DNA from 3 places in the Isoptericola sp. NPDC019482 genome. Region 2 is predicted to be linked to each of the others. Evidence: riboswitches for the same ligand, from Rfam matches in the RefSeq annotation. Region 2 holds a riboswitch; each other region holds the start of a gene.
The links. Region 2 has a riboswitch for thiamine pyrophosphate ahead of ABZ493_RS20375 (thiamine ABC transporter substrate-binding protein). Riboswitches for the same ligand answer to the same signal wherever they lie in the genome.

Region 1 (3,237 bases), on a different contig from region 2:
GGCGCCGGCGTCGGCGGGCGACTCGTCGTCGTCCCAGCGCAGCGCCCACCGCACGGTCATGTTCTCGGCGCCGACCTCGACGGAGCGCAGCGTCACGGTGAGCTCGCCACCCCACGCGTCGCCGCCGCCGTGCGGCGTGGCGATCTTCTGCTCCGCCATCACCTGGTCGGCGACGGTGGCGGTGCCCGGGTCGGCGGCGGCCTGCTCCGCGGTGGCGGCCTCGCCCGTCGCGCCGGCCTCGTCGTCGCTCGGGCTGCCGGTGCAGCCGGCGAGCAGGAGCGTGCCGGCGAGGGCGAGTGCTGCGGTGGTGCGGGCGCGTGCGGTCCGTGCGGACATGCGTCCTCCAGGGTCGGGGCACGGCCAGTACCCGGCCGTGGTGGGGGCAGGGGCCCCACTCTGGCACGCGCCGGCAGGGGTCCGCCCGGGGCATCCATGGGGAGAACTCCCCAGGTCACAGGCCTCGGGCGCCGGGGTCAGCCCAGCCGCTCGCGCAGCTTCCGAGCGGCGCGCTCGGGGTCCGGTGCCTGGGTGATGGCACGCACGACGACGACGCGCGACGCGCCGGCGTCGAGCACGGCGTCCAGGCGCTCGGCGTCGACGCCGCCGATGGCGAACCACGGCGTCGTCGGGCGGGTCGCGGCGACCTCGCGCAGCAGGTCGAGGCCGACCGCCGCGCGGCCGGGCTTGGTGGGCGTGGCCCACAGGGGGCCGACGCAGAAGTAGTCGACGTCCGGATCGGCCTCCGCCTCGGCCGCCTGCGCGGCGGAGTGGGTCGAGCGGCCCAGCACCGGGTCCGGTCCCAGCAGCGAACGCACCGCCGGCACCGGCAGGTCGCGCTGCCCCATGTGGACCACGGGCGCGCCGGCGAGCTGCGCGACGTCGGCCCGGTCGTTCACGGCCCAGAGCGCGCCGTGCTCCGCGGCGACGCGGGCGACCATCCCCTGCAGCTCGAGCTCGCGCGCGACGTCGAGCGTCTTGTCCCGCAGCTGCACCACGTCGACGCCGCCCGCGAGCGCCGCGTGCAGGAAGTCCTCCAGGTCGCCCCGGTCCTCGCGGGCGTCGGTGCACAGGTAGAGGCGGGCGTCGGCGAGGCGGGCGCGGGCCGCGTCGGCAGCGGGCGTGGTCGTGGTCACGCCGGCCAGGGTAACCACGGCCCGGGTTACAGTGGCCGCGCACGGGAGCCCCGCTCGGGGCTGAGAGGGCGTAGGAGCCGACCGTCGAACCTGATCTGGGTCATGCCAGCGAAGGGAGCGCACATGCCCACCTCTGCACCCGCTCCGGGATCCGTTCCCGCGGGCGCGTCCGCCCGCGACGTCGTCGTCGTGGGCGGCGGGATCGTCGGCCTCGCCGTGGCCTGGCGGGCCGCGGACGCCGGCCTCGCGGTCACAGTGCTCGACCCGTCGCCCGGCGACGGCGCCACCCGCGCGGCCGCGGGGATGCTCGCGGCCGTCAGCGAGGCCGACTTCGGCGAGCGGGAGCTCGCCCGCCTCAACGTCGCGTCGGCCGCCCGATGGCCCGCGTTCGCCGCCGACCTGGCCGCCGCGACCGGCCACGACGTCCCGCTGCTGCGCGCCGGGTCTCTCGCCGTCGCGTACGACGCCGACGACCTCGCGCTGCTGCGCCGCGTGCTGGCGCTGCACCGGGAGTGGGGCCTCGCGTCCGCGGAGGTCCCCGTCGCCGACGCGCGACGGCGCGAGCCGTACCTCGGGCCACGGCTCGCCGGTGCGGCCGTCGTCGACGGCGACCTGGCCGTCGACCCGCGAGCGGCGCACGCGGCACTGTGCGCGGCACTCGGCCCCGCCCTGGTCCGCCGCGCCGCGGTGCGTCTCGAGCGCGACGCCGCGGGCCGGGTCGTGGCGGTGCACGACGGCGCCGGTGCGCGGCACGCCACGGGCGCCGTCGTGCTCGCGACCGGTCACGGGATGACGGCGTCGCTGCTCGACGGCGTGCCCGAGGTCCGCGTCCCGGTGCGCCCCGTCAAGGGCATGACGGTGCGCCTGGACGCCCCGCCGGGCCTGGCGCTGGAGCACGTGGTACGCGGCACGGTGCAGGGGCGGTCGGTGTACGTCGTGCCGCGGGCGGCCGGCACCGGCACGGGACCGGGCAGCGGGCCCGAGCACCGCGAGATCGTCGTGGGCGCCACCAGCGAGGAGCGTCCCGACGACCGCCGCGCCGAGGCCGGCGGCGTCTTCGCCCTGCTGCGCGACGCACGCGCCCTCGTGCCCGGGATCGACGAGGCCGCGCTGGTCGACGTCACGCCGCGCGCCCGCCCGGCGACCCCCGACAACCTGCCGCTCGTCGGCGCCACCGCCGTGCCCGGCCTGCTCGCCGCCGTCGGGCACGGGCGCAACGGGGTGCTGCTCGCGCCGCTCACCGCCGACGCCGTGCTCGCCGCGCTGACCGGAGCTCCTCCCCCCGACGACGCGTTGTCCGCCGCCGACCCGCGCCGCTTCGCGCCCGCCGACCGTCCCGCCGACAGTCCACTCCCCGAAGGAGCCGCCCGATGACCGCCATCCCCGCCGCCCGCACCGCCGTCGTGAACGGCGAGGCCTACGCGCTCGACGGGCCGCACGGTGACGGCGTCGAGGCCGTCGTCGCGGCCCTCGTCCCCGCGTTCGTCGCGGACGGCACGGTGCAGGGCATCGCCGTGGCCGTGAACGACGCGGTCGTCCCCCGCGGCCTGTGGGCCGGCACCCGGATCGCGCCCGGCGACCGGGTCGAGATCGTCACCGCCGTCCAGGGCGGCTGACCTGAAGCACGCAGAAGGTATGGAGGAAGCATGACCAGCACGCCCGCCGCGGCGACGTCCGCCCCTGTCGCGCACCCGCTCGTCGACCCGCTCGTGGTCGCCGGCACGGAGATCGGCTCGCGCCTCGTCATGGGCACGGGCGGCGCGTCGAACCTCATGACGCTCGAGGACGCGCTGGTCGCGTCCGGCACCGGGCTCACCACGGTGGCGATGCGACGCGTCGCGGTGCGCCCCGGCGGCACGGGCGCGGAGGACGGCGGCATCTGGGGGCTGCTGGAGCGGCTCGGCATCCGCGCGCTGCCCAACACGGCGGGCTGCTTCTCGGTCGCCGAGGCCGTGCTCACGGCGCAGCTCGCGCGCGAGGCGTGCGGCACCGACTGGGTCAAGCTCGAGGTGATCGCCGACGACGTGACGCTCCTGCCCGACCCCCTCGGCCTCGTCGAGGCGGCCGACCGGCTGGTGCGCGACGGGTTCGTCGTCCTGCCGTA
Region 2 (3,237 bases):
CGGCGCGGGGATCGAGCCGCTCCCACATGCCGCCGACGGTGCGCACCACCACCGCGTAGTTGAAGAACACCAGCGCCAGCACGATGCCGGCGAAGCTCTCCTCCAGGTGAGCCCAGCCGAGCAGCCCGCCGGGCGCGAAGAGCGCACGGAACGCGACGCCGACGACGACGCTGGGCAGCACGAACGGCACCGTCACCAGGCCCCGCACCAGGGTGCGCCCGGGGAACCGGCACCGGTAGAGCACGTACGCGCCGGGCAGCCCCAGCAGCACCGACAGCAGCGTGCCGGTGAGCGCCTGGGCGAGCGTCTGCCCGACGATCCGCCACGTGCGCTCCTGGGACAGCACCTCCGCGAAGCCGGACAGGTCGAGCTCCCGCCCCGCCGCGGTCTCGGTGAAGAACCCCTGCAGGACGAGCGACACCACCGGCCACGCGAAGAAGACCGCGAGGAAGCCCAGCGGGAGCGCGACGGCGACACCCCAGCCGAGCCACGCGCCCCACCGGTCTCCGCGCCACCGTTCGGCGCGCGACCGCGCCGCCCGGGGGGCCGGGCGGGCGGTGCCGGCCGGGACGCGGGGCACGGGGCGCGTCAGCCGACGACCGTCGCCGTCCACTGCTCGATCCACTCGTCGCGGTGCGCGGCGACGTCCGCGGGCGCCACCTCGAACGGCTCGTCGGCCAGGGGCGCGAACTGCTGCCAGTCGGCGGGCAGCTCCACGTCCGGGTCCGCGGGGTACATGTACATCTGGCCGGGCACGTCGGCCTGGAACTCGGCGCTCGTCAGGAAGTCCACGAGCTTCTTGGCGCCCTCGGGGTTCTCGGCGCCCGCCAGCACGCCCGCGTACTCGACCTGCCGGAAGCAGGTGTCGAGCATCGCGCTGGTGGCGGAGGTCTTCCCGTCGTCGCTCACGGTGAACGCGGGCGACGTCGCGTAGGACAGCGCGATCGGGCGCTGCCCGCCCTCGCCGGCGCCGGAGAAGTCCACGTAGTACGCGTCCTCCCAGCTCTCGGCCACCTTGAGGCCGTTGTCGCGCAGGTCGGCCCAGTAGGCCTCCCAGCCGTCCGTGCCGAAGGCGCCGATCGTCGCGAGCAGGAACGCGAGGCCGGGGGACGACGTCGCCGGGTTGGTCACGACGGTGAGGTCCGCGTACTCCGGCTTCGCGAGGTCCTCGAGCGTCGTCGGGGGCGTGACGCCGTTCTGCTCGAACCAGCCGTCGTCGAGGTTCATGCACACGTCGCCCACGTCGACCGGCGTCAGGGTGCCGGCCAGGTCGTCGGGCGCGTAGGCCGCGACCTCCGGGGCGAGGTCGGCCGGCTGGTACTCCTCGAAGACCCCGGCGTCCACGGCCCGCGACGCGTACGTGTTGTCCACGCCGAAGACGACGTCGCCCAGCGGCGCGTCCTTGGTGAGCACGAGCTGGTTCACCAGCGTGCCCGCGTCCCCGGGGGCCACCTGCTCGACGGTGAGGCCGGACTCCTTCTCGAACGCGGCCAGGACGTCGTCGGAGACCGCGAACGAGTCGTGGGTGACGAGCGTGACCGTGTCCGACGCCGCGCCGGTCGCGTCGTCGGTGGGCGTCCCGCCGCACGCCGCCAGCAGCGGCAGCAGGGCGACGACGCCCGCGGTGGCGGCCGTGGCCGTGGTCGTCAGCTTCATGCTGTCCTCCTCAAGGTGCGAGAAGGGGGTCCTGCGGGCACCCGGCACCGTCGTGGTGCGGCCGTCCGCAGGGATCGAGATTCCCGACTTCCTCCACCGGTGCTAACCGGGTCAGGTTCGAGGGTCTGCGGCGGTCCGCACTCTCAGCGCCGGTGGGCGCTCCCCTGTCGTATCACCACGAGCCTACCCGTCGACGCCGCGCTACCGTGGTCCCGTCCTCGGCCACGGGGTGTGACGTGCCTGACGTGCCGTGACGCCGCCCGGAGGCCGCGGACGCACGCGAGACGACGCGCGGTCATGCCGCGGCCGCGCCGGGACCTACCGAGGGAGAGCACGTGACGGACACCGAGCAGCCGCTGGGCGTGAAGGTCGGCACGGTGGTGCTGACGATCGCCGCCGGATGGGTCGCGCAGAAGCTGATCGGCGTGGTCTGGGAGAAGACGACGGGCAGCGTGGCGCCCACCAACGTGGACGACGACGAGATCTCGATCATCCAGGCCGTCACCTTCGCCGCGGTCTCGGGCGGGGTCGCGGTGCTCGCGAAGCGCCTCGCCCGCAAGGGCGCCGTGCGCGCGGCGGCCCGGTTCGTCCCCGGCCGCTGACCCCGCAACCCCTAACGGCCCGCCCTGCGGGTCAGTTCTCGCGCGTCAGTGGCTCGCGCGCGGACGCCGGCGGGCGAGCTGCGCGTCGTGACCGTGCGGCCGGTCCACCGGCCGCACGGTGGCGAGCGCCTGGCTGAGCCGGTCCGCCGCGTCCTGGGCCGGCGGGGCCGACCGCACCACCTCCGCCGCCGTGAGCGCGGCGTCGCGGTCCCCGACCGGCCGTGCGAGCCCCTTCATCACCTGTTCCCCCGCCGACTGGGCGGAGATCCCGACCTGCGCGCCGGCGTCCGCGAGCACCTCGTTGGCGACCGACTCGTCGACGCCGCAGACCGCCATGATGGCGCCCTTGGCCTGCTCGGCCGCCGCGGCCGCGACGAAAGCGCGGGAGACGGCGCGGTGCGCCTCGCGCTCCAGCGCGTCCCGCACGACCGGGCTCGCGTCGATGACGTAGCCGACGATCTGCGACGACGCGCCGTCGGCCCCGTGCCTCCCCTGTCCGGTGACGACGACGGTGTGGGTGCGCCCGTGGTCGTCCACGACGCGGTGCGCGCCCGAGAACGGCCGCCCGGTGCCGAGCGCGACCACCGCCGTCCGGGAGAGCCGCTCGCGGTCGTCGGGGTGCAGGTGGGCGCGCAGCACCTCCGGCCCCGGCGGGATCTTGCCCGGCTCACGGCCGAAGATCCGGAAGACCTCGTCCGACCACCACCACTCCCCCGTGGCGACGTCGACGCGGTACCGGCCGACGAGCAGTTGGCTCCCGGCGCCCAGCAGCTCCGCGAGGGCGACGAGCTCGCGGCGCGGTGTGTCGTTGGGCGTGCTGGACATGAGGCTCACCCCCCAGTGCCGTGCAGCTGGGTCCGGCGCGCAGTTCTCCTGGCTCCACCACGGTACCGGGACGGCACGACACCGCCACCGCACGGCGGGTGACGTGCGGTGGCGGTGGTGTCGTCGGTGGCCTCGGCCCTGCCGGGGCAGGCGT
Region 3 (3,237 bases), on a different contig from region 2:
GGTACAGCCGGCGCACCGACGCGAACGTGGAGAGCTCTGACCCGGCGGGGGCGACGGCCACGGGGGCGGCGTCGCCCGTGCGGCCCGGCGGGCCCTCGGCGCGACCCGGCGGGGTGCCGGGCGCGGCGGGAGGTCGGGGTGCGGAGGAGGCGGAGCTCCTCCTGGGACTGTCGGAGGGATCGGCGCGGCGGGCGCCTCGGCTGCGGCTGCGCGAAGTGCGCTTCGTGTCGGGCATCACAACCATTCTGTCACTCGCCGCCGACACGCTTGCCCCGATCATGCGGTGCGCCGCGATCTCGGGATACCGCTTACCCCCGCGAGATCTCGCCGTCGCGCCCTCGGTCGAGCGCGACGGCGAGAGCCGCCACGGGCCGCGGTCAGGCCACCGCGACGCCCCCGGCACCGTGTCCGGCACCGCCACCGGCACCGTGCCCGGCACCGTGTCCGACCGGGGTTCCGGCGGCGTCATCGGCCGCGCCCGTCGGGGCGGGCAGGCCGGTCTGGTCGAAGAACGCCAGCTCGTGCGCGCAGGCCGCACGGAACGCGGCCGACATCCGGTCCCTGGTGGGGGCGTCGGCCGCCGCGGCGGCCCGGCGCAGGATCGCGACGGCCTCGCGCGTCGCGTCGGCGAACGCGTCGTCGGCGTACGTGCCCAGCCACGCGGCGTACGGGTGGGCGGGGTGGTTGCGGGCGGCGAGCCGCTCCCCCACGTCCTGGTAGATCCAGTAGCAGGGCAGGACGGCGGCCACGAGGGTCGCGTAGTCGTTTCCGGCCGACCGCAGGTGGTCGAGGTACGCCGCCGTCGTCGGGCTGGCGGGCACGTCCTGCGGCTCGCCGCCCAGCCAGCGCGTGTGCAGGTCGAGCTCGGTGACCAGCGCCCCGTGCGCGCCACCCGCCCAGAACGCCTGCTCGACCCGGGTCGGCGCGAGCTCGCTCGCCCGCGCGAGGCAGCGCGCGTAGTCGCGCAGGTACAGCGCGTCCTGCTCCAGGTACGTGCGGAAGTGCCCGGCGTCGAGGCTCCCGTCGCCCAGCGACCGGACGAACGCCAGGTCGTCGATCGCGGCGCGCACGCCCGCGGCATCGTCCCACCAGCGCGCGACGACGTCCTCCCCGTGATCGTCCGCGGACGCGTCGCCCGCGCCCGCCGCTGGCGACGTCGCGGGCTGCTCCACGGCGCCGGCCCGCAGCCCCACCAGGTGGTCCACGGGGCCGTTCCCGCCGCCGACGCGCAGGTCCTCCCCCGCCCGGATCGCCGCGGTGAGCCAGGTCTTCGTGCCCCGCAGCGCCTCGGCCCAGTCGCCCGTGCGGGCGTACCTCGCGGCCAGCCCGCTGGACAGCGAGCAGCCCGTTCCGTGGGTGGAGGTGCTGGTCAGGCGCAGCCCCGGCAGCTCGACGAGCACGCCCTCCGGCCCGACCAGGGCGTCCGGGGCCCCGTCCCCCGTCGCGACCGCCTCGGCGGCGCCCAGGTGCCCACCCTTCGCCACCACGAGGACCCCGTGCCGCGCCGCGAGCCGCCGCGCCTGGTCGAGGGCGGCCGGCCAGTGGGCCGCCGGAGGCTCGCCGGCGAGGACCGCGAGCTCGGGCAGGTTCGGGGTCACGACGTCCACGCGGCCGAGCAGGTCCCGCACCGCGTCCTCGGCAGCCGGGTCGAGCAGCCGGTCGCCGCTGGTCGCCACCATGACCGGGTCCAGCACGACGGCGGGGCGCGCCGTCGTGCCGGTGGCGTCGCACGCGGCCCGCGGCAGCCCGTCGAGCCAGGCGGCCACCGCCCGGGCGACCGGGGCCGACGCGAGCATCCCGATCTTCACGGCGTCGACGGTCACGTCGTCGGTGACGGCGTCGAGCTGGGCGGCGAGGAACTCCGCGGGCGGCACGTGCACGTCGCGCACCCCCCGGGTGTTCTGCACGGTCAGCGCCGTGACGGCGGCCATCCCGTAGCCGCCCGCGGCCGCGATCGACTTGAGGTCCGCCTGGATCCCCGCGCCCCCGGAGGGGTCGGACCCGGCGACCGCCAGGACGCGGGGGCGGCTGCCTCTCGCCGGCGCCGACAGCACCGTGGAGGCGGGAGCGGGAGCAGTGGTGCCGGCGCGGCCGGCGGAGCTGTCTTCAGGTGCGCGCGCACGCATGTCGACATCCCTTCGCTAGTTCGAGCTAGATCAGGTTCGACGGGTGTGATCTCAGCGCCCGCCGGCCGGCCGCGACGATGTCGCAGCGATGACCGACCGGACGCACCCCGTGTCGTGCGGCCCACGGTAGCCCAGGTCAGAGCAGGCATCGCCGGGCGTCCGGCCCGCGCGTGTCGGAGGTGCAGGCCTCAGCACCGACGTCCCGTCGCCGTCGTCCGCCCGCGCGGTAGGGTGCGGGGGTGCCCGTGGTCGTCCGTCGTGTGCGCGAGCTCCTCGTCGCAGGTACGACGCTCAGCATCGCGGCCGCCGCCCACCTCCTGGCCGGCGGCGCGCTCCCCGGTGCACCCCTCGCCTGGCTCGTCGTCGCGGCGCTCACGGCGCCCCTCGCGGTGTGGACCGCCCGCCGCCGGCTGACCCTCCGGCGCCTCCTGCCGGCGATGGTCGCGCTGCAGCTCGTGCAGCACACGACGTTGTCCGTGCTCGGCGCGGCGGGCACGCGCGCTCCTTCGGCACAGCTCTCGACCCCGGGCACCACCCCGGACGGGCATGCGCTCCACGCCCTGGGCCCGGGCTCCCTCGCGCCCGCGACGGGCGGCGGGCTGTTGCACCACGCGTCCGACACCGGCACCACCTCCTGGATGCTTGCGGCGCACGCCGCCGCGGTGCTGCTCACCGCCCTGCTGCTCGCGGCGGGCGACCGGGCAGCCCTCACCGTCGTGGGACACCTGCGGCACGTCGCGCTGCTCGTGCAGGAGCCGCCGGTGCTGCCGGTGGTCCGCGAGCCCGCCGTCGTCGTCGGGCGCACCTGGCGCCCCCACCCGGCCCGTGTCCGCCGGCGCACGCCCCCGCGGGGCCCCCCGCTGCTCCCGGGCGCGCTCGCGCGCGCCGCCTGACCCTGCCCTGGTCCGTCGTCGGACGGGGGCGGGTCCCTCGCCGTCCCACGACCGTCTGACACACCTGACAGCCAGGAGCAGAAGAACCCATGTCCAGGACCACCCCTGTCCTCACCCCTGCCCTCCGCCCGCGCCGCCTCGCCGGCGTGGCCGCCCTCGCCCTCCCTGCCCTCGTGCTCGGCGCGACCGCCGCGTCCGCGCACGTGACCGTCACCCCG

Region 1: it holds a riboswitch for thiamine pyrophosphate, as region 2 does, so the genes downstream of both, thiO (glycine oxidase ThiO) here and ABZ493_RS20375 (thiamine ABC transporter substrate-binding protein) in region 2, are expected to answer to the same signal.
Region 3: it holds a riboswitch for thiamine pyrophosphate, as region 2 does, so the genes downstream of both, ABZ493_RS09655 (bifunctional hydroxymethylpyrimidine kinase/phosphomethylpyrimidine kinase) here and ABZ493_RS20375 (thiamine ABC transporter substrate-binding protein) in region 2, are expected to answer to the same signal.

Annotation. Positions count from the first base shown of each region.
Region 1 covers NZ_JBEYBQ010000015.1:58,895-62,131, reverse strand. The annotation lists gene ABZ493_RS11965 (hypothetical protein) at 1-336, opposite strand, end outside; gene thiE (thiamine phosphate synthase) at 474-1,133, opposite strand; TPP riboswitch at 1,165-1,267, shown strand; gene thiO (glycine oxidase ThiO) at 1,257-2,507, shown strand; gene thiS (sulfur carrier protein ThiS) at 2,504-2,749, shown strand; gene ABZ493_RS11945 (thiazole synthase) at 2,780-3,237, shown strand, end outside.
Region 2 covers NZ_JBEYBQ010000050.1:3,025-6,261, reverse strand. The annotation lists gene ABZ493_RS20380 (iron ABC transporter permease) at 1-457, opposite strand, end outside; gene ABZ493_RS20375 (thiamine ABC transporter substrate-binding protein) at 589-1,656, opposite strand; TPP riboswitch at 1,728-1,832, opposite strand; gene ABZ493_RS20370 (DUF4235 domain-containing protein) at 1,992-2,258, shown strand; gene ABZ493_RS20365 (PAS domain-containing protein) at 2,304-3,083, opposite strand; gene ABZ493_RS20360 (sulfite exporter TauE/SafE family protein) at 3,237-3,237, opposite strand, start outside.
Region 3 covers NZ_JBEYBQ010000010.1:113,327-116,563, reverse strand. The annotation lists gene ABZ493_RS09660 (ABC transporter ATP-binding protein) at 1-61, opposite strand, end outside; gene ABZ493_RS09655 (bifunctional hydroxymethylpyrimidine kinase/phosphomethylpyrimidine kinase) at 378-2,126, opposite strand; TPP riboswitch at 2,117-2,246, opposite strand; gene ABZ493_RS09650 (hypothetical protein) at 2,366-3,019, shown strand; gene ABZ493_RS09645 (YcnI family protein) at 3,109-3,237, shown strand, end outside.